3 regions of the Brevibacillus sp. HB1.2 genome follow, and region 1 is predicted to be linked to each of the others. Evidence: riboswitches for the same ligand, from Rfam matches in the RefSeq annotation. Region 1 holds a riboswitch; each other region holds the start of a gene.
What was found. Region 1 has a riboswitch for S-adenosylmethionine ahead of HPY28_RS23855 (methionine ABC transporter ATP-binding protein). Riboswitches for the same ligand answer to the same signal wherever they lie in the genome.
Positions count from the first base shown of each region.

Region 1 (7,467 bases):
TGAAGGAAGTAACACCATATGTGCAAACCAATATTAGCTCAATGGACATGCTGAAGCTGTCTTCACTCGGATTAAAATTGAATACGTTAGAGCCAGGCAATTATCAATTACCACCAATGGGGATGTTCCGTGAATCGCATAAAGCAGGCTCCGTTCTGGTTCCGGATGTCGATCAGGTTCAGACGTTTGTCCAAGAAAAAATCGCACCTCCTACAGAAGCAACAGATCAACCTGTGGGAGAAAAGAAAAGCAGCACGCAAAACTAAGCGTGCTGTTTTTTTGTGTTTTTTAGGAAAGACTAACCATGATTTTCTACGTGCTGAGGTGACAGTGTCGATGGATCGGGAGAGTGCACGCAATTGGTTTACACATACAAGCGACTTGGTCACTGAACATATCGATGAGCCTGAAGACCGCGTGCGACTTTTCTATTTATCGACCATGGCGGATGCCAAGGTTGTTTACAGTGAGCTCATCCCGAAGCTACGTGAGATTTGTTTGGAAGAAAGCGGAGTGGAGGAAATTGCTCGGCACCTAGGAGCGTCTAGCAGTAACCGGGTTTTTGATGAAGGGGAAGCCATTGAACGTTTACTAAGCGGTCATATTGTCATTCAAGTGGAGGACTCGTCCTATGGCTTGTCGTTCCCTAGTGATGGCACGGTTGGCAGAAGCATTCAAGCGCCCGAAATCGAAACCGTTGTACTAGGCCCACAGATCGCCTTTGTAGAAGAACTGAACGTGAACATCTGCATCATTCGCAAATATATGTCTACCCCAAGGTTGTTCCATGAACGATTGAGCGTGGGAAAAAGCATACCGATGAATGTATCGATACTGTATTTGAGCGGGACGGCCGATGAGGAAAATGTGAATACGGTGCGTCAACGGATTGATGATCTGGAATTGGACACCAGTCTGGATTCTACCATACTGGCTCAGCATATCGCAGACAATGAGAAATCATTATTTCCTACTCTTCAGCAAACAGAGCGTCCAGACCGTGTCATACACGGTTTGCGTCAAGGACAGATTGCCATACTCGTGGAGGGGAGCCCGTTCGCTTTGCTCGGGCCAACCACCCTCTTGCAATTTTTTCAGTCGCCAGATGACTATTACTTGCGTTGGAGTCTCGCTACCTTCAACAGGCTCATGCGCATCTTTGCCATGATTTTGTCCCTGATGCTGACACCGATTTATGTGGCAGCTCTGACCTATCATTACGAGATGATTCCGGCTGATCTGTTGCTTTCGCTCGCGCAATCGCGCTCTCGGGTACCTTTTCCACCACTGTGGGAGGCCATTTTGATGGAGTTGATCATTGAGCTTTTGCGGGAAGCGGGAGCGAGGCTGCCGACCAAGGTTGGTCAGACGATTGGTATTGTGGGCGGTATTGTTATCGGACAAGCTATCGTACAGGCCGGATTCACCAGCAATATTTTGATTATTATCGTTGCCCTCGGAGCTTTGTCATCTTTTATCGCGCCTAGCTATATGATCGGTTCTACAATCCGGGTGGTTCGTTTTCCGATGATTTTACTGGCGGGGGTGCTGGGTGCATTAGGGATTGTGGTTGGATTTAGCTTTCTAGCTAGCCATTTGCTACGTCAGACTAGCTTGGGGCGTCCGTATATGTACCCCATTTACCCCGTGCGATTTACTGATTGGAAGGATGGCTTTATTCGTGCTCCCTTATCCTCCCTTTCGGAACGCCTCAAGTTTTTTAATCCAAAACGAATATCGCGTTTTGACAGAGACAAAGCCAAAGAGAAGAAAGACATTGACGAGTAAGCGAGGCGGCTATGAAGATCAATTTGAATGTAACGAAGAGCAATACGATATCAGCATTTCTTGCCGGGATTCTGGTGCATGGCACTCAAGTTGGGATGGGTGTTCTGGGCTTTCAACGAGTCATTGCCAAGGAAGCAGGGCATGATGCCTGGATTTCGGTCATACTTGCTGGCTTGATTACTCATGTAACGGTCTGGATCATTATCAAGACCTTACAAAAATACCCTTCAGCCGATCTGTACGGGATTCAAGAAGATGTGTTTGGAAGGTGGCTTGGAACAGGCATTAGCCTCCTTTATTTGACTTATTTTTTTATATCGGCGGGAGTTATTCTGCGCAACTACATCGAAGTGGTCCAAACGTGGGTGTTTCCGAATTTGCCAACGTGGATTTTGTCTGGAATTATCCTTTTTCTCGTGTATTACACCATTGTAGGAGGAATTAGAGTTATAGCCGGTTATACATTTTTTTCGATTATGGTAACGATATGGCTCTTATGCGATCTATATTTTCCTTTGCAATACGCGCATTGGGAGTATTTGTTTCCGATTATGGACAGCAGTTTGGAGAACCTTTTCAAAGGAATGCTGGCCATGTCTTTGACCAGTGTTGGCTTTGAGGTGATCTACGTGGTTTACCCCTTTGTAGAAAATAAAGATAGGGTCAACAAAAGTACCCAGTGGGCGGTGCTGGTGACGTATCTGGCGTATTTGCTTATCATGCTCGTGTCCCTGGTCTTCTTTAGTCAGGGTCAGCTTATGCGGACGATCTGGGCGACACTCAATCTGCACAAGATGGTGTACCTCCCCGTTCTGGAAAGGTTCGAGCTGGTTGTCATTTCTTTGTGGCTCATCGTCATCTTGCCCAATATTATGTTGTATTTGTGGTGCTCTGCACGTGGACTCAAACGCCTCTTCGGATTCAACTTGCGAACATCGTTGAATTGGATTATGCCCCTGATCTATATTACTTCATTGACGGTGTTTACAAGGCTGGAGATGAATATGATCAATGATTGGTATGGGAAAACGAGTATGTATGTTGCATTCCTGTACCCCTATTTTTTGTACATCATGGTTCTGCTAAAGCAGCGAACGCAACCGGCGAAATCGACGAGCAAAGGGGAAAGTGCCTGATGCGACATGATCGAAAATACGCGATGCCCTTGTTGAAGCGGTTTTTGGCGCTGTGGTGTTCGGGCATCTTGATTGTAACAGGCTGCTCGGATCGGCAAATTTTCGATGAAACAGGACTTGCAACGGCTGTCGGCTATGATCTGTTAAAAGATGGCAAAATTCGCGGGACGTCTGTCATGCCTTCCATTAATCCAGAGGCAAGGCATAAGATACAGATCTTATCAGCCACAGGGGAAACCAGCAAAGGAATCCGGGATAAGATGAATTTGCAATCAGACAAAAGAGTATTGGGTGGGCAAATTCGTGTTGCCCTCTACAGTGAAAACTTTGCTAAGCAGGGACTTGGCAGCATCATTGACACGTTGTATCGGGACTCGTCCCTTTCTAGCAGGATTTATCTTTGTGTGTTTGCAGGCGAAACATATGATATGCTGACGTATCCTTATTCAGAACAAGGGAATATTGGAATCTACCTGTATCGTTTGATTGAGCAAAATATCCGTGGGGAAAAAATTCCTTCTTCGACCATGCATGAGTTTTTCCGGGCTTACTATGAAAAAGGGATCGACCCGGTCATGCCGTACATAGAAAGAAAGGGAGATGAACTGAAAATCAAAGGCATCGCCTTATTCAAAGGTGATCGTTATGTGTCATGGGTTACACCCAAGGAAGCCTTTCTACTCAAACTTATCCACGGAAAGTTCCGCATCGGCAGCTATGATACTTCTGTTCCTACTGCTATTTTTGGGGAGTCACCCAAAAACCACAACAGCAAAAAAGACCAGGTGCAGCTCGTTTTCGATACAATTTCTAGCCATTCGAAAATCAAATTAAGCCAAATATCCCCACCAATCTTCGATATTCATGTCAAGTTGCATGCCCGAATTTTGGAGTTAACCATCCCGCTAAAGCTAGAAAATGCCAAGTTGCTGAAAATTATGGAACATGGCCTGGAGAAAGAGCTTGAAAAAGAATTGCATAAACTGATAAGCAAACTGAAGAGCCTCGATGTTGACCCAATTGGCTTCGGCTCTATCTATCGTTCAGAGAAAAGAGGAATGGCCAACATGACGCAGGCTGAATGGCGAAAGATGTTTCAGGATGCAACGTTTCGCTTCCACGTAAAGTCAAAAATCATCCGCAACGGCGTCATGGATTAAAAAACTTTTCCTTCTATTACTATTGACGTGATATTTCCGAAAAGGATATAATCCGTTTTGTATCATCATGAAATAGAAAAGACGAACATAATATACGTAGATATCTTTCTTATCAAGAGAGGCGGAGGGACAGGCCCTATGAAGCCCGGCAGCCGGTTCATTTTCGGATGAACGTCGCGGTGCCAATTCCTACAAGATTGTTTGGATCTTGTATAGATGAGAAGGGTGGATGCGAACGTATAACATTGCGTTGCAGCCCCTTTTTCGTTTATGAAAAAAGGGGTTTTCTGATTTTATTTAGATTGTGGTCGGGAGGTGGATGCGTTGATCCAACTGCGTCATTTGCATAAAAGCTATCAAGTACAAGGGAAAACCATCCCAGCGTTAACGGGGATCGACCTTTCCATAGAGCAAGGAGAAATATACGGGATTATCGGACACTCTGGTGCAGGGAAAAGTACGTTGATCCGATGCATCAATTTGCTGGAGCGTCCAACTTCAGGGGAAGTTATTGTGGACGGCGTCGATTTGACAAAGCTGGATGAAGGGAAGCTGCAAGAAAAGCGCCGCTCAATCGGCATGATTTTTCAGCACTTCAACTTGCTGTCTTCTTCGACAGTCGGCGAAAATGTCGCTTTTCCGCTCAAGCTGGCAAAGCGTCCGAAGGCAGAGATTGATAAGAAAGTGAACGAGCTGCTAAAGCTGGTTGGCTTGGAGGCACATAAGGACAAATATCCGTCCCAACTGTCTGGCGGACAGAAGCAGCGTGTAGGGATTGCTCGGGCGCTCGCGAATGATCCAAAAGTGCTGCTCTGTGACGAAGCTACATCGGCTCTCGATCCGCAGACGACGAACTCCATTCTGGCACTCCTCTTGGACATCAACCGTAAGCTGGGCTTGACCATTGTGTTGATTACCCACGAGATGCACGTCATTCGCTCCATTTGTGATCGTGTTGGCGTCATTGATGGAGGAAAGATCGTCGAGTCGGGTAACGTACTGGATGTATTCCTTCGTCCGCAGCATCTAACGACACAAGAATTCGTGGAACAAGTAGCGGATTCTACAGAGCTGCGTGAAGCAGTCGCGCACGAAAAGGCCTCGGGGAACCGCACGATTGCTCGTGTCACCTTCCTCGGAGAAAAAACGTACCAGCCGATCCTGTTCCAAACGATGCAAGAGACCGGTACGGTATTCAGCATTTTGCAGGGAACAATCTCCCGCATGAAGGATACACCGTATGGTCAGTTGGTGATCGAGCTGGAAGGCGATGTCGCACAGAATCAAAAGACCATTGAGACGCTGCGCCAACGTGGCTTGGAAGTAGAGGTGATATAAATGGACTGGACATTCGAAAATGTGGATTGGGCTGAAATCGGCGTAGGCACGATGGATACGCTCACGATGCTCGGCTTTTCCACCCTGTTTACCGTCCTGATTGGTTTGCCGCTGGGAATCATTCTATTTTTGACCTCACGCGGACAGCTTCTGCAAAACCGCACTTTTTATTCGATCGCATCATTCGTTGTCAACGTATTGCGTTCGGTACCGTTTATCATTTTGATGATTTTGCTGATTCCTGTGACGAAAATGATCGTAGGAACCTCACTCGGCGTACTGGGTGCTATTCCGCCACTCGTATTTGGTGCCGCTCCGTTTTTCGCACGGTTGGTGGAAACCTCTCTGCGTGAGATTGATAAAGGCGTGATTGAGGCCGCACAATCCATGGGAGCTTCCAATTGGCAGATCGTCTGGAATGTCCTTTTGCCAGAGTCTAGATCAGGCCTGATCGCGGGTATTACGATCACGACGGTTACGTTGGTATCCTACACTGCAATGTCTGGGGTAATTGGCGGTGGTGGTCTGGGTGACTTGGCGATCCGATACGGTTATCAACGTTTCCAAACCGATGTCATGATTGTGACTGTTGTTATTTTGCTGGTGATGGTACAGATCTTACAATCGCTGGGGGACCGTCTGGTTCTCAAGTTCAGCCGTAAGTAGGATTTTTCCATAAAAGTTATCAAAGAATAAGACAAATACATGCAAGGGGGAAATCATTCATGAAAAAGCTAGTCGTATCTGTACTTTCTACTGTGTTGGCATTTTCTTTGGCAGCTTGCGGAGGCAAAACCGAAACTGCACCTGCTCCAGCTGAAGGTGGTGCACAAGGCGGACAACAGGAAGTAACATTGAAGGTAGGCGCTTCTCCCGTTCCACATGCAGCAATCTTGAAATTCGTTCAACCAAAACTGAAAGAACAAGGCGTGAACCTGGAAATCAAAGAGTTCACCGATTACGTACAACCTAACGTTCAAGTGAACGAGAAACAACTCGACGCAAACTTCTTCCAGCACAAGCCTTACCTGGAAGACTTCAATAAAGGACAAAACATGAACCTGGTGCCAGTAGTGGCTGTACACATCGAGCCATTCGGCGCTTACAGCAAAAAAGTGAAATCAGTGGATGAATTAGCTGATGGCGCAACTATCGCGCTGCCAAACGATCCAACAAACAGTGGTCGCGCACTCGCACTCTTGGAGAAAAACGGCGTGATCAAGCTGAAAGAAGGCGCTGGCATCAGCGGTACAGTGAAAGACGTTGTTGAGAACAAGAAAAACCTGAAGTTCAAAGAAGTAGAAGCAGCGATGTTGCCACGCGTTCTGGAAGAAGTAGATCTGGCGTTGATCAACACCAACTATGCGTTGGAAGCAAAACTTGTTCCAACCAAAGACGCTCTGTTTATTGAAGATAAAGATACTCCATACGCAAACTTCTTGGTAGCTCGTCCTGACAACAAGGATTCCGAAGCAATGCAAAAGCTGGCAAAAGAACTGAACTCACCTGAAGTGAAAAAGTTCATTGAAGATGAATACAAAGGCGCGATTATTCCAGCGTTCTAAATCAACAAATAATTGATCGATCAACGAAACCCAACTGGCCGAAAAGCTGGTTGGGTTTTACTTTTATTTATAATGTAGTGAATTTTCATAAAATTAAATTAAATCTATAGCAACCCTGTTTTCAACCCAATTCCCGTCGAGTATATTGTGTTTGAAATGAGAAAATATAGATAAGGGGGAATTTTCTGATGAAAAGAAATCTCAAGTTGTTTCTTGGCGCGATGCTGGTCGCCGGAAGCTTGTTAGCTGGATGCTCCACGAGTACGCAGCCATCAACGACAACCCCTCCAACTGAGGGAACCGCGGCGCCAGCTGAAAAGTCTGCAAATGCAAAGCCGCAATTATTTCGGGCGAACATTATGAGTGAGCCTGCGACAGCGGACCCTGGTCTTGCGAAGGATGCCACTGCGGGAGCGATCGTTCGTGCTACGTTTGATGGCTTGACTCGCTTTGATGCAAACGCAAAGCCAGTGAATTCAG
Region 1 covers NZ_JABMIU010000013.1:94,873-102,339, forward strand. Annotated here, with positions in the region: gene HPY28_RS23835 (LCP family protein) at 1-266, shown strand, start outside; gene HPY28_RS23840 (spore germination protein) at 337-1,788, shown strand; gene HPY28_RS23845 (GerAB/ArcD/ProY family transporter) at 1,800-2,924, shown strand; gene HPY28_RS23850 (Ger(x)C family spore germination protein) at 2,924-4,084, shown strand; SAM riboswitch class I at 4,191-4,307, shown strand; gene HPY28_RS23855 (methionine ABC transporter ATP-binding protein) at 4,409-5,422, shown strand; gene HPY28_RS23860 (methionine ABC transporter permease) at 5,423-6,088, shown strand; gene HPY28_RS23865 (MetQ/NlpA family ABC transporter substrate-binding protein) at 6,148-6,987, shown strand; gene HPY28_RS23870 (peptide ABC transporter substrate-binding protein) at 7,176-7,467, shown strand, end outside.

Region 2 (7,467 bases), on a different contig from region 1:
TGTCGGATTGGCAAAGGTAGGAATGACGTACACCATTTTGGGGCGGTACTGGGCAATTTTTTTCGCCAGATCGTCCAAATCCATCCCATCGGCGTCACCGTCTACAGGGATCGCTTTGATTCCCCGGAATTGAAATAACTGAACAGCTGCCAAATAAGTAGGGTTTTCAACGAGAACGACATCGCCTTCGTCTAAATATACACGACACAACAAGTCTACTGCTTGCTGAGAGCCCGTTGTGATGATCATATTATCTACACCGACGTTCATATGCTTTTGCTTCATGCGGGATGCAATCCACTCACGAAGCGGCAAGTATCCATCAGTTAATCCGTACTGAAGAGCTTTTGCTCCTTGTTCAAATGCGCGGTTGAACGCTTCACGCATCTCTGCGATTGGAAAAGAATCCTCTGCTGGCAGTCCACCTGCGAGCGAGAGCACTTGATTGCCTTGGGTCAGCTTCAAGATTTCCCGGACTGCCGAGGAGGATAATGCTTCGACAGATTTTGAAAATGAGTACTCCATGTTCCGTTCCCCCTTGATTTTGCTTATCCTTGTTTTATCACTCTCCCTCTCGTAAGTCCAATCCTTGGTAGCTATGAGTGGATAGGTTTTGACTATGTCGAGCGGTTGTTCAATCGTTAGTCTTGACACACTGCATGCAAAAAACCCCTCTTCGTCTCAAACGAAAAGGGGTCCAATATGTATGGGCTATATCTTCCTAGGCGATGCGAAACACACGCGGTTTCTCTGTGTGTGGGAGGAAAGAGAGGTCTACGTGCGTGGACGCTTCTTCCATGCCAATATCGTTTGCCAACAGCAATGCCTCTTCCTGGAAGGTCGGCGTACAGCTGCCTTCATTCAGTTCACAGAGACGTTTCAATCGCTTCAGTCTCTCTGCGGATTTCTCCACTCTCATGCCTTCATTCGTCAGCTCACAAACGTTGACGTGACGAGCATCAGCGATCATGCTGATATCATTCACATGGACAATCAGTCTTTTGCCTTCTTCCGTAACAAAACCGATCGAGCAAAAATGCGCACCTGACATTTCCAAACGAGTGAGAACAGCATTGGCGTAAACTTCTCCCGTCCGCAGGCGAATCTGTCCTGCTTCAATGGCTCCGCCGATTTTCCGCTCGTTGGCGATCACCGTATACATATCCGTGTAACCGTTAATCTGATAGCGCATGGTACCCTCCCGCTCTCGATGAGACTAATTATCATTAACAATGCCATCGTATAATGAAAATCATTATCTGTCAATAATGAGAATGATTTTTATTCTAGAATAAAAAAGCCACACTCCATTTGTATGGTAGTGTGACCCAATTACCTCGCCTTTATTTTGTTTTCGTAAATAACCCCAACCGCTCAATTCGCTGAACCGCTTCTGCGAGACGCTCTTCATTTGATAACAAAGCCGCTCGCACATAACCCTCACCTGTCGGACCAAAGCCATTTCCTGGCGCTACGACGACATGCGCTTTTTCCAAAAGCAGGTCAGAGAACTCCACGGATGTGAAGCCGCTTGGAACAGGAAGCCAAGCAAAAAACGACCCTTGAGATGGTGGCGCCTGCCAGCCAATCCGATGCAGATTGGAGTACAAAGCATTGCGGCGGCTTTCGTAGACAGCAACGAGATCGCGAACGCACTGCTGTGACTCCGTCATCGCTTTGGCTGCCGCCATCTGTACCGCTCCGAACAGACTGACGAAGTAATGGTCCTGAATGAGATTAATCAGACGAACCAGCTCGCGATTTCCTACCATAGCACCAACACGCCAGCCTGCCATGTTGTACGTTTTGGACAAGGTATAAAATTCTACACCCACTTCTTTTGCACCCGGAACCTGCATGAAGCTGACTGGCTTTTTCCCGTCATAGCTGATCGCCCCGTAGGCGAAGTCGTGGCAAACAACGATTTCATGTTTTCGAGCAAAACGAATGGTTTCCTCATAAAACTCGAGTGGTGCATTAACTGCTGTCGGATTGTTCGGATAGTTGAGAAACATCAGTTTCGCTCGATCCAAATCAGTTTGGGAGAGCTGGCTGTAGTCAGGCAAGAAGTCATTTTCCGCCTTCAACGGCATCATGACCATCCGTCCGTCTACGACAGCAACACCCGACCAATAATCCGGATAGCCTGGGTCTGGAACCAGTGCAACATCGCCTGCATTCATAAGGACTTGGCAAATCTCTACGAGTCCGGTTTTGCTGCCGAACAATATCGCGACTTCTTCCTCCGGATCGAGGTCCACATCAAATTCTTGCTTATACCAATGAGCCACTGCCTGCTTCAGTTCCACGCGTCCCTGAAAAGGCGGATATTTGTGATGGAGTGGTTGTGCCGCTTGCGCCTGTAATTCTTCAATAATGTGTGGCGGTGTCGGCAAATCAGGATTGCCCTGCCCTAGGTTTATGACGTCATGGCCTTGCGCAATGACCTTGTTTACTTTTGCCACCAGGGTCGCAAAAAACTGGGTAGGGAGTCGATCAATCATGTCGGAGGGTTGAATGCGCATCTTTCTTCCATTCCTTTCTTGGGCCCAATACAGTAAAACCCCCTTTTTCCATACAGAAAAAGGGGGAGATCAGCTTGGTCACGTCCTTATCTGTCAGGAAAAAATCCTGCTGGAATTGGCACAGCATCTGTCCATCGCATAGAACAGATCCGCTGCCGGGCTTCATAGGGCCAGTCCCTCCACCTCTCTGAATAAGTCAAACACACGGAATATACTGTTTTTTCGTCTATATCATACTACTTGAGCACGTAAACCGTGTCAAGATGCTTGATTCTGTAAGGGTACCTGATGCCTTCTTTTTTGAAAAGATGTGTGGAAGGCAAAGAATGCGACAGACAACAGACACAAGCCCGCCATCACGAACAATAGTCCCTGCGCATGAATCGATTGGAAAATGAAGGCGCCGAGAAGTGGTCCGAGCATCCGCCCAGCAGATCCAGTCCCTGCAATCAGACCTTGAATGAAGCCTTCTCGTCCCTCTGGCGTAAACTGTGCCGCTACTGCCGGCACCGCTGGCCACACGAGCATTTCTCCCAGCGTCATGATGAACATGCCTGCAACAAAGCCTGCATAAACCGTTGATTGAGACAAAATCAACATCGACATGGCAAAAATATAAGCGCCCAAGAGCATTTGTGCTTTTAGCGTACGGGCAAAGCGTCGTATGACCCACGCAATCAATGGTTGACCAAACAGGATCAAACCGCCGTTCAGCGTCCACAACAGACTGTATTGACGGAGTGAAATGCCCAGGGATTGCATATAGGTCGACAGCACCGTTGTCCATTGTACATAGACAATCCAGCTAATGAGCAATCCTCCGCATAAGAGCAGCAATGCTCCCCATACGACCTTGGTCTCTTGCTGTGGTTCTCGTATAAGTTCTCCCTCTGCTTGTTCGGGAGCAGTCGTCTGCAATTGACGTTTTTGCTCTGCCAGTTTTAACTGACGCGGCAAAATGAGCATAAACATCGTCAGCACAATTACTTGTGTGATCGCATTTCCGAAAAACGTCCAAGCAAACGAAACGCTTGCCAAGAAGCCGCCTAAAGCAGAGCCGGCAGCTACACCCACATTGAGTGCGACGTAAATCAGATTGATTCCTTTACGGCCTCCCTCCGGCCATAAAACCACTGCCAGCGCATTCATAACGGGAGAAAGGGATCCATAAAACAAACCATTCAATAATAACAGTAGGACATATACGGTAAAATCTTGTGTAACACCTAAACAGACCGAAATGATCATTCCACCGATGGAGCCTACAACAATGGTGCGCATTTTACCCCAGCGGTCAAACATCATCCCGCCGACAATACTCCCGATCAGGAATGCGCCTTGATTTAAAAGCAACAAGAAGCCGGCTACAGTCAGCGGCTTTCCGAGATGGTTGTGAATATAGATCGTGACCAGCGGCCAAATACACGCCATTCCGGTAGAAAAAATGACGGCAGCAATCGCCAATAAACGAATGCTGCTCGGATAGGATTCCCACTTTTGCCTCATGGCTTACTTCTCACCCCGATGGAAATCGCCGCTTTTTCCGCCTGTTTTGGATTGCAGACTGGTCGGACCGATTATCATTTCTTTATCCATGGCTTTGCACATGTCATACACCGTCAAAGCCGTTACACTGACAGCGGTCAACGCCTCCATCTCGACGCCTGTTTTCCCTGTCGTCTTCACGGTTCCTGTAATCGCAAGCGTCGTTTCATCTACAAAAGCAAATTGTATGTCGATGCCAGTCAATGGCAGCGGATGACACATCGGGATGATTTCCCACGTCTTTTTGGCAGCCATGACACCTGCTACCTGCGCAACTGCGAGTACATCGCCCTTTTCGATTCGACCTTCACGGATTCGGGCGAGTGTTTCGGGTTTCATGCTGATTTGGCTCTCGGCTACAGCCACCCGTTTTGTGACGTCCTTCTCAGACACGTCCACCATCCGCGCTCGATTTTGTTCATTAAAATGTGTTAATTGATCAGTCATACGAGTATCTTTCCTCCTCTATCTTCTCCTACCTTACTCCCGCCGCTGGTTAAAAGCAATGGGAATGTAGAGGACATCGTTTCGTTATCTTGCTCATCCACTCCCAAAAACGTACGAAGAACAGGTGCTGGAGGTATACTGTGCGTACACAGCTCAAAGGAGGCGTATGGAAATGGAAACGATGAAGGATCAGACGGTACGTTGGTCAATGCTTGTGCATGGTGATTGGACTATTTATTTGGCTGCAACGGCTGCCGGACTTTGTTATGTCGGCTCAGTCAACCAGCCTTTTGCTGAATTGGAAGCGTGGGTTGAAAAGCATCGCCCACAAAGTGCACTGGTGCAAGACGACCCATGGCTAAAGCCTTTTGCAACAGAACTGATGGAATATATGCAAGGAACGCGCGAGCACTTTTCCATGAATTGCGACCTCTCTGGAACGCCTTTTCAGCTCGCTGTCTGGGAAGCACTCCGTCAAATCCCATACGGTCAAACGGCATCGTACACCGACATTGCAAACATCATTGAAAAGCCTGCTGCTGTTCGTGCAGTCGGTGCAGCAATCGGTGCCAATCCGGTTCTCATTACAGTCCCCTGCCACCGCGTTGTCGGTAAAAACGGTTCACTGACTGGCTATCGTGGAGGACTGCCCATGAAGACAACTCTGCTTGATCTGGAGCAAAAGTCGAATCGGGGTGTGAAGCATGGCTAGTTCACTGACAGAAAGGATCGCTGCACTTGACTGGCATTCCCTGCAACAGAAGTTGGACGAACAAGGGTATGCAGCTTTTCCTTCCTTAATAGGCTCGAATGCGTGCGAAGAATTAATCGCTTCGTATGGACAGGATGATCTTTTTCGCAATACGATCCAGATGGCACGGTACCGTTTCGGTGAAGGGGAGTATCGTTATTATCAGGCTCCCCTTCCCTCACTTTTGCAGGAGCTTCGCGAAGGCTTTTATCCGATGCTTGCGCAGACTGCGAATCGGTGGCTCGAAATGCTTGGACGTGAAGCTATTTATCCTGCTACCCTCCCTGATTTTTTGGCGCAATGTCACGACCAGGGGCAGCTGCGCTCTACTCCATTGATTTTGAAATACGAAACGGGTGGCTACAATTGTTTACATCAGGATATGTACGGCGAGGTGTTCTTCCCGTTTCAAGTCGTGTTTGCCTTGAATCAGAAGGAGAAGGACTACACTGGCGGAGAATTTCTGCTGATGGAGCAACGGCCGCGCGCGCAGAGCCGGGGACATGTGATAACCTTGGACCAAGGCGCTGGACTGATTTTCCCGACATCCTATCGTCCTGTGCAGGGAACGCGAGGCTTCTATAAAAACACGCTGCGCCACGGTGTCAGCACGATTACCTCAGGAAAGCGCTACAGCCTCGGAATTATTTTTCATGATGCAAAGTGAGGAACGCATAATATGAAGAGCATCCTTTCCTATAAAATGCCGAAAACCCTCCTCAATAAAGGAAGCGGATTTCTTGCGGATTACACCCACTCGCTCAATCCGTATACGGGCTGTTCTTTCGCCTGCTCTTATTGCTATGTTCGGCAAATGCCTGTCTCTTTGTTTCGCAACGAGCAATGGGGCACATGGGTTGACATTAAGCAGCAAGCAGCCGATTTATTGCGCAAGGAGTTAATACGGGCTAAGAAAAAAGGAAAGGTAACCATCTTCATGTCTTCGAGTACAGACCCGTACCAGCCCATCGAACAAACGGAAAAGGTAACGAGGTCTTTACTCGAAGTCATGGTAGAGCATCCACCCGATTTTTTGCTGGTGCAGACGAGAAGTCCCTTGGTTTGGCGGGATGCCGATTTGTTACTCCTGCTGGGTGATCGCGTCCGCGTCAGCATGACCGTCGAGACCGATTTGGAGGAGATTCGCAGGCACTTTAGCCCACAAGCTCCCCCCATTCAAGCGCGGCTTAAAACACTCCAGCGTTTGGCGGAAGCAGGCATCCCTACACAAGCAACCATTGCCCCTGTTTTGCCTAGCAGTGAGTCATTCCCGGAGATTTTGCGCCCCTTGGTAACACGTGTCTGTGTCGACGACTTTTATATGGGAGATGGCAGCGGCGGTAAACGAACGAAAAGAAACGGCATTCCTGCTCTCTATGAACAGCTTGGACTAGAAAAATGGTATGATCCTACCGCCTATCGGATCGTCTATGATCGGCTATTACGTATTTTTCCCCCGAACCAGATCTATTTGAGTCAGGAAGGCTTCGCTCCTTAGAATCAACCGCTGATTGAAACACCCCATTCATTGGCAACTTTGATCAGTTTATGATATCGTCTAGCCTAGAGTGTAGTATCATCCAGGGAAATGAGGAATTGTCTTGACCATTACGATCTTGTTATTTGCCGGACTCGCTGAACGTGCGAATGCCCGGGAAGTACAGTTGACCCTATCTGAAGGCGCGACCGTCAGCGACCTACTGCAAGCAGTGGAAAGAGAATATCCTGCGCTCTCTGCGCTTTTGGGCAGTTGCTTTGTCTCCATCAATCATGAATATGCGGCGAAAAATCAGGTCATTTCAGCCGACGACGAGATTGCCCTGTTACCTCCTGTAAGCGGCGGAGAAGAAGACCCGCGCTTCGCCATTACCGAGGAGCCCATTTCTGCGGACAAGTTGGTTCGTCTGGTGAGCAACCCGCATGCAGGCGCAATCCTTACTTTTGTCGGAACTGTTCGGGAATTTACCCATGGTCAGCGCACCGTGTATTTGTCCTATGAAGCATATGCCCCTATGGCTGTTGAAAAAATGAAGCAGGTCGCAGCAGAGATCGAGGAACGCTGGCCGGGAGCGCAAGTCGCGATGCACCATCGTATCGGTAACTTGGCTGTAGAAGAAATTGCGGTTGTTTGTGCCGTTGCAACAGCGCATCGAAATGAATCGTTTGAAGCAGGCCGTTACGCCATTGAGCGACTCAAAG
Region 2 covers NZ_JABMIU010000009.1:69,284-76,750, forward strand. Annotated here, with positions in the region: gene HPY28_RS19870 (aminotransferase-like domain-containing protein) at 1-525, opposite strand, end outside; gene HPY28_RS19875 (hypothetical protein) at 722-1,192, opposite strand; gene HPY28_RS19880 (pyridoxal phosphate-dependent aminotransferase) at 1,344-2,525, opposite strand; SAM riboswitch class I at 2,609-2,723, opposite strand; gene HPY28_RS19885 (MFS transporter) at 2,784-4,031, opposite strand; gene moaC (cyclic pyranopterin monophosphate synthase MoaC) at 4,035-4,517, opposite strand; gene HPY28_RS19895 (methylated-DNA--[protein]-cysteine S-methyltransferase) at 4,690-5,229, shown strand; gene HPY28_RS19900 (2OG-Fe(II) oxygenase) at 5,222-5,935, shown strand; gene HPY28_RS19905 (SPL family radical SAM protein) at 5,948-6,766, shown strand; gene HPY28_RS19910 (molybdenum cofactor biosynthesis protein) at 6,870-7,467, shown strand, end outside.
Region 2: another riboswitch for S-adenosylmethionine. It lies ahead of HPY28_RS19880 (pyridoxal phosphate-dependent aminotransferase); the one in region 1 lies ahead of HPY28_RS23855 (methionine ABC transporter ATP-binding protein).

Region 3 (7,467 bases), on a different contig from region 1:
CGTCGCAGTACCCGGATGTATCGACTGCTGTGTCAGAAGAGGTAGCCATCAAAGAGCTGAGCGAGCATATGAAGCTTCGGTACGTGCAGAATCCGAGAATACAGCCACAATCAAAACAAGGGGATATGTGGCAGCCCATTCTGGAGTACACACCAGCTGTTTCCTTCATGCAAAGAGGACGTGAAGATGGTCAGGAGTGGTATATCGACGCGACAAATGGCAAGACGGTGTATGGAACGGGAGATAACGGGCTTGCTTATGATCAGTTGAATACGAAGGAAGCCCATCCGATCGAATCTCCAAAGGAATACGTCAAGGTTCGCTCCAAGGATGAGGCAAAAGCGTTGCTTCAAGCGGAATTCGGCATACAAGTGGATGACTCGACCTATAGAGAGAGTAACCGTGACGGACGCAAGGAATACGTCTGGAATGATAAAAATGACAAGTATATCGGCGTAGAAGTCCTTGCAGAAACAGGCAGTGTCGTCGGGCTGGGAACACCTCGTTCCGATACAGCAGTGACTGTCAAACGCGAGCAAGCGGAAGAGGCTGCACTTGCCTTTCTGCCTAAATACGTTGATCCAGGCATAAAAGAAGTGCAATTGGCACAAGTCATACAGCCAGGCGAAACGAATCCTGTGTCATCGGGCGAATGGGAATTCAGATATCTCATGAGCAAGGATGGCATTCCAGTACAGGATCGCGGGCAAAAAGCGGCTTATTCAGTAACAGTCGATCCGTCTTCTGGCAAAGTGACAAAGTTTGAAAACTACAGAGAGACGCACGAGTTGGTGGAGCTTCCAGCATCCGACGAGATCGTCTCGAAAGACAAGGCTGTTGAGGCGTATTTACGCGTCATGCCTTTAAAGCTGGTCTATTTGAGGAGAGATGTGGATGGGCAAAAATTAGCTCAACCAAAGCTGGCGTATGTGCCGTGGAGTGACGAAAAGCTGGCGCTCAAATATATTACTCTGGATGCCGTGACAGGCAAGATCATCACCAAATAACAAGAAAAAAAGGCTATCCCGCAGCCATTCCTGATGGCTTTTGGGATAGCCTTTTTTAAACACTTATCTAACAGTCGTCACACGAACACCCAATAATTACCAACAGGATAAACAGCACGAGCACGATTGCGAAGCAGTCACCGAAGAATCCGTTTCCGCAGAATGATGTACTCATCTTTGTTTCCCCTCCTTTCCGTTATACTCCAGTCTATACACGAATGCGGATATTGGACTGGGCGGATGCCCAGCTTAGGCAAAAATGGGCGCGTAAGAGGAGAGGCTCAGTAAAAAATAGACAATTCACAATTGACGGGGAGACAAAGGTGGTGTTAAGATACTTGCAAACATTCAAGACATTTCGCAAAACAACTAAATGACAAGTGTACGACTCTTATCCAGAGAGGCAGAGGGACTGGCCTGATGAAGCCTCGGCAACCGGTAAAAATCCGGTGCCAATTCCAGCAAAGCTACGTGCTTTGAAAGATAAGAGGATGTCTCAGGCGTTTTCGTATCTGCTGACAAATCCTCTTCTTTCAAAGAAGAGGATTTTTTTATTTACCCAATTACGGAGAATAAGCCGATGCAAGGTAGAAAAGGGGCACGTCAATGAAACCAACTTTTCGCGAACAACTTTCCCGGAAAATTCTGATTCTGGACGGTGCAATGGGCACCATGCTTCAACAGGCAAACCTGACTGCTGATGATTTCGGCGGTGAAGCCTATGATGGCTGTAATGAACTCCTGAACCTGACCAGACCAGATGTGATCCGTTCCATTCACGAGAAATATTTAGCGGCGGGCGCAGACATCGTCGAGACAAATACATTTGGTGCTGCTTCCATCGTTTTGGCTGAGTACGATGTGCCAGAAAAAGACCTTGAGATCAATATAGCCGCAGCCCGCTTGGCCAGAGAAGCGGTGGATGCCTATTCTACGGAGGAGTGGCCGCGTTTTGTAGCAGGTGCAATGGGACCTACGACCAAAACCCTTGCGTTGACAGGCGGTGTCACTTTCGAAGAACTGGTCGAGGCGTATTATCGTCAGGCAAAAGGTCTGATTCTTGGCGGCTCCGATGTTCTTCTATTGGAAACCTCGCAAGACACGTTAAACGTCAAGGCTGGCGGAATCGGGATTCGCAAAGCTTTTGAAGAGCTTGGACAGGAGCTCCCGGTGATGCTGTCAGGTACGATTGAGCCGATGGGCACAACGCTGGCTGGCCAAAACATCGAGGCGTTTTACATCTCCTTAGAGCATTTACAGCCAGTCTCCATTGGTCTGAATTGTGCGACAGGACCAGAGTTTATGCGTGATCATCTGCGGACACTGTCAGGAATTGCCCAATGTGCGGTTAGCTGTTATCCGAACGCAGGCTTGCCAGACGAGAACGGCCATTACCATGAAACGCCACAGGGACTTGCTTCGAAAATGCGGGCATTCGCTGATCAGGGCTGGATAAACGTCGCTGGCGGTTGCTGCGGAACAACGCCTGACCATATTCAAGCGATGGCAGAAGCATTGAAAGACTGCAAGCCGCGCAGTGCAGCTGTGGAACCGCTGAGCGCAGTCTCCGGGATCGAGGTTGTTTACGTCGAAGATGACAATCGTCCCTTGCTAGTAGGGGAGAGGACCAATGTCATCGGTTCCAAAAAATTCCGTGAAATGATTGCAGCTGGTCATTATGAAGAAGCATCTGATATTGCCCGAGCACAAGTGAAGCGCGGCGCACATGTCATCGATATATGCTTGGCTGACCCCGACCGTGATGAATACGAAGATATGGAAAAATTCCTACAGTTCATCGTGAAAAAAGTAAAAGCGCCCCTCATGATCGATTCGACAGATGCCAAGGTCATGGAGCTGGGACTTCGCTATTCGCAAGGGAAGGCCATCCTCAACTCGATTAACTTGGAAGACGGCTTGGAGCGATTTGAGGAAGTGGTTCCACTTATTCACAAGTTCGGTGCCTCCGTTGTCGTTGGAACGATTGAGGAAGCGGGTATGGCTATCACTCGCGAAAAGAAGCTGGAGGTCGCGCAACGCTCGTACGACATTCTTGTCAACCAGTATGGCATAAAGCCACAGGATATTATATTCGATCCACTCGTCTTTCCAGTAGGGACAGGGGATGAACAATACATCGGCTCTGCCAAGGAAACCGTAGAAGGAATTCGTTTGATTAAACAGGTAATGCCTGCTTGCAAGACGATCCTAGGTGTCAGTAACGTTTCCTTCGGCTTGCCTCCTGCGGGTCGGGAAGTACTGAATGCGGTCTTCTTGTACCACACAACTCTCGCAGGGCTTGATTACGCCATCGTCAACACGGAAAAGCTGGAGCGCTACGCTTCGATTCCAGAAGACGAGAGAAAGCTGGCAGAAGCTCTTCTATTCGAGACAAATGATGAGACATTGGCGGCCTTTACCGAATTTTATCGCCAAAAGAAAAAGGAAGTCAGTGTGGAAGTCTCCTCGTTAACGCTCGAAGAACGCTTGGCCCGTTATGTAGTCGAAGGCTCCAAGGATGGCCTGGTGGAAGACCTAAAGCTGGCTCTGGATAAATACACACCGCTCGAGATCATCAACGGTCCGCTGATGTCTGGGATGGAAGAGGTTGGTCGCCTGTTCAACGGCAACCAGTTGATCGTGGCAGAAGTATTGCAAAGTGCAGAAGTCATGAAGGCATCCGTATCGTTTCTGGAGCCATTCATGGAAAAAAGCGATGCCGCTGCAAAGGGGAAAATCTTGCTGGCGACCGTCAAAGGCGATGTGCACGACATCGGAAAAAACCTCGTGGAAATTATTTTGTCAAACAATGGCTACAATGTCGTGAACCTGGGGATCAAGGTACCACCAGAGCAACTGATTGCCGCATGCAGAGAAGAAAAGCCGGATGCCATCGGTCTGTCTGGACTCTTGGTAAAATCCGCACAGCAAATGGTCATTACAGCACAAGACCTGCGTGATGCAGGCATTGATATCCCGATGATGGTTGGCGGTGCGGCGTTGACGCGCAAGTTCACATCGAACCGGATCGCACCGGAATACCGTGGAATTGTTTTATACGCAAAAGATGCCATGGATGGTCTGGATCTCGTAAATCGTCTGCAAAATCCGGAAGAACGTGATCGCTTGGTAGAGGAACAGCAACATCTCCTGGAAGCAGTTGCAACGGCTCAACCTGTTATCGAGGAGAAAAAAGCACCTTTGCCAGCTCGCTCAGCCGTCAGCAGAACGGTTCCGATCCACCTGCCACCAGATTGTGAACGACATGTTCTGCGACAATACCCGCTCAGCCATCTGCAACCGTATTTGAACCTGCGGATGCTCCTCGGAAAACACCTCGGTGTTCGCGGAAATGTAGATAGATTGATAGAGGCAGGCGACGAGAAGGTACTGGAACTGTACGGCATTGTGGAAGAGCTATTAAATGAAGCGAAGCAAAAAGGAACCATTACGACACACGGCGTGTATCAGTTCTTCCCGGCTCAGTCAGATGGCAACGATATTTTGGTTTATGATCCAAAAGACCACAGCAAGCTGCTGGAGCGCTTCTCGTTCCCGCGTCAGCTGGAAGAACCTCATCTTTGCCTGTCCGACTTCTTGCGACCAGTGGAGAGCAAGGAAATGGATTATGTCGGATTCCTGACCGTAACGGCTGGGGGAGGGATTCGCGAAAAATCTACAGAGCTAAAAGAGCGTGGTGACTACTTGCGCTCTCATGTCCTCCAATCCTTGGCATTGGAGCTGGCAGAGGCATTTGCAGAGCGAATTCACCACGTCATGCGCGACGTGTGGGGCATTCCTGATCCGGTTGAGATGACGATGCTCGAGCGCTTTGGTGCTAGATATCAGGGCATTCGTGTCTCCTTCGGTTACCCTGCTTGCCCGAACCTGGAAGATCAGGCGCAGTTGTTCCGTCTGTTGCGTCCAGAGGATATCGGCGTTCAGCTGACAGAGGGATTCATGATGGAGCCAGAAGCTTCCGTATCGGCGATGGTATTTGCACATCCTGAAGCACGTTATTTCAACGCAGGTCCGTCTATTTTTGAAGTGTAAGGAAAGTAGTAAAGATAAATGAAACGGGGAGAGAAGGGATTGAGTTGACGACGAGAAAGAAAGATTTACGAGCCTATTTGAAAGACCACCTGCTAGTCGGAGATGGTGCGATGGCGACCCAGCTGCACGGGCTGGGCGTCCCGGTTGGCGTCAGCTTTGAAGAGCTGTGTTTATCCAACCCGCGTTTGGTACATGAAGTTCATACGTCTTACTATCAGGCCGGTGCACGTTTCCTAGAGACAAATACGTATTCTGCCAACCGAGATGCATTGAGCCGTTACGGTCTGGAGCATAAGGTAGCGCGGATTAACCGGCTAGCAGTCGCCATTGCACGGGAAGCCGCACAGGATGATGCTTATGTGGCTGGGAGCATCGGATCGATTTTGGCTGGACGGGTGAAGAAAAAGGTTTTGGACGAATACCGTGACCAGTATGAGGAACAGGCGATTGCTCTGTTGCATGCTGGCGTAGATGGACTGATTCTGGAGACGTTCGTGGACTTGGAGGAGCTGCTTCTGGCGATCGAGGTAATCCGTCCGCTCACAGATGTCCCTGTAATCGCGCAGTTAGCCACTCTGGAAGTAGGACGCACACGTGATGGCTACGCTTTGACAGATGCTTTTTCCGAGCTAAAAGCCGCAGGAGCTGACGTGATCGGACTAAACTGTCGCCTTGGTCCCGCTGAATTGCTACGCTCGTTTGAAAATACAGTGATTCCAGAAGATGCACTTTTATCCGTATTCCCGAATGCGGGGCGTCTGGGGATGACTGACGGCGAATACGCTTTTAAATCATCACCTGAATATTTTGGACAGAGTGCGCTTCGCTTGCGTGAGCAGGGGGTACGGTTGATTGGCGGATGCTGCGGAACCACACCTGCACATGTGAAGGCGATTGCGGATGCACTTGAGTCACTTGAGCCGCAAGCGCGTGTGAACCCGACCATCGTAGCAGGTGATCGTCCTTCGATTTCTGTGCAAAACACGAGGGAGAGGGAGAAACCAAGCATTGTCGAGCGCGTAAAAACAGCAACGACGATCATTGTCGAGTTTGATCCACCGCGTGATCTGGATGCAGACCAGTTTCTCCATGGATGCTGCGAGCTGCACAAGGCAGGAGCGGACGCCATTACGTTGGCGGATAACTCGTTGGCGACAGTGCGGATGAGCAACATGGCTCTCGGAGCACTCATGAAGAGCAGACATGGAATCGATCCGCTCTTACACATCGCTTGCCGGGACCGTAATCTCATTGGGCAGCAATCGCACTTAATGGGGCTGCACGCTTTGGGGATCGACCAAATATTGGTGATTACTGGGGATCCATCGCGCTTTGGGGATTTGCCAGGTGCCAGCTCGGTATTTGATGTGACCTCTTTTGATCTGATTCGCATGGTGAAGCAGTTGAACGAAGGCGTTTCGTTCTCAGGACGTCCGTTAAAGCAAAAAGCCCAGTTCATCGTGGGCGCAGCCTTTAATCCGAATGTCCGAAATATGGATGCTGCCGTTGCCCGCTTGGAAAAAAAGGTCGAGGCAGGCGCGGACTACATTATGACACAACCTGTGTACGATGCTGAGTCCATCCGGAATGTATACGAGGCGACGAAGCATATCGGCATTCCTGTCTTTATCGGGATCATGCCGTTGACCAGCTCGCGCAATGCGGAGTTCCTGCATAATGAAGTGCCAGGAATCAAGCTATCGACAGAAGCTCTGGAACGGATGAAAAAGGTACAGGGAGAGGCCGCCCGACAGGAAGGGATCGCAATCGCGAAGGAATTGGTCGACACGGCCGTTCGTTACTTCAATGGCATCTATCTGATTACACCCTTCAATTATTACGAGATGGCGGCAGAGCTCATTCAATACACGCGCCAGCAAAGCTCATTAGTGAAGCTGGCTCAGACTTAGCGGTATACATCAGTAAAATAGGGAAGGCCTATGTGTATAGACAGGCTATAGCCTTGCGTCTAATATACATGGGCCTTCATCTCGTCTAACATATAGGCGGTCTTGAGAGCTTCCCGATTGCAAAACTGTTGAATCTCAGCAAGGCTCATCTGGGCATACAGCTTCTTGCGTAAGAAACGTTCAATGATATGCGGGAATGCGAGATCGACAAAGAGCAAATGCAGTTGCTCAATCGATAGGGGATTTTCTTGGAGATAGCCACTCAATATATGAGAGAACCATTCTTCGTTCCACTGCTCATTTTTTCGCATCGCAAGGGATAGAACACGGGCAATGTCTTTGGACGGAAAATCGTAACGAACATCCTCCCAGTCAATGATTGCAATTCTTTGATTACTGACGAGCAAATTCCCATTGTTAAAATCTCCATGACAGAGATAGTGATTGCTTAGGGGTTCCTTTTTCCATTTCGAGAAGTATGGAGAGGATATCAAATG
Region 3 covers NZ_JABMIU010000001.1:920,093-927,559, reverse strand. Annotated here, with positions in the region: gene HPY28_RS04310 (YcdB/YcdC domain-containing protein) at 1-1,007, shown strand, start outside; gene HPY28_RS04305 (YjcZ family sporulation protein) at 1,075-1,182, opposite strand; SAM riboswitch class I at 1,396-1,497, shown strand; gene metH (methionine synthase) at 1,614-5,060, shown strand; gene HPY28_RS04295 (bifunctional homocysteine S-methyltransferase/methylenetetrahydrofolate reductase) at 5,105-6,970, shown strand; gene HPY28_RS04290 (phosphotransferase) at 7,030-7,467, opposite strand, start outside.
Region 3: another riboswitch for S-adenosylmethionine. It lies ahead of metH (methionine synthase); the one in region 1 lies ahead of HPY28_RS23855 (methionine ABC transporter ATP-binding protein).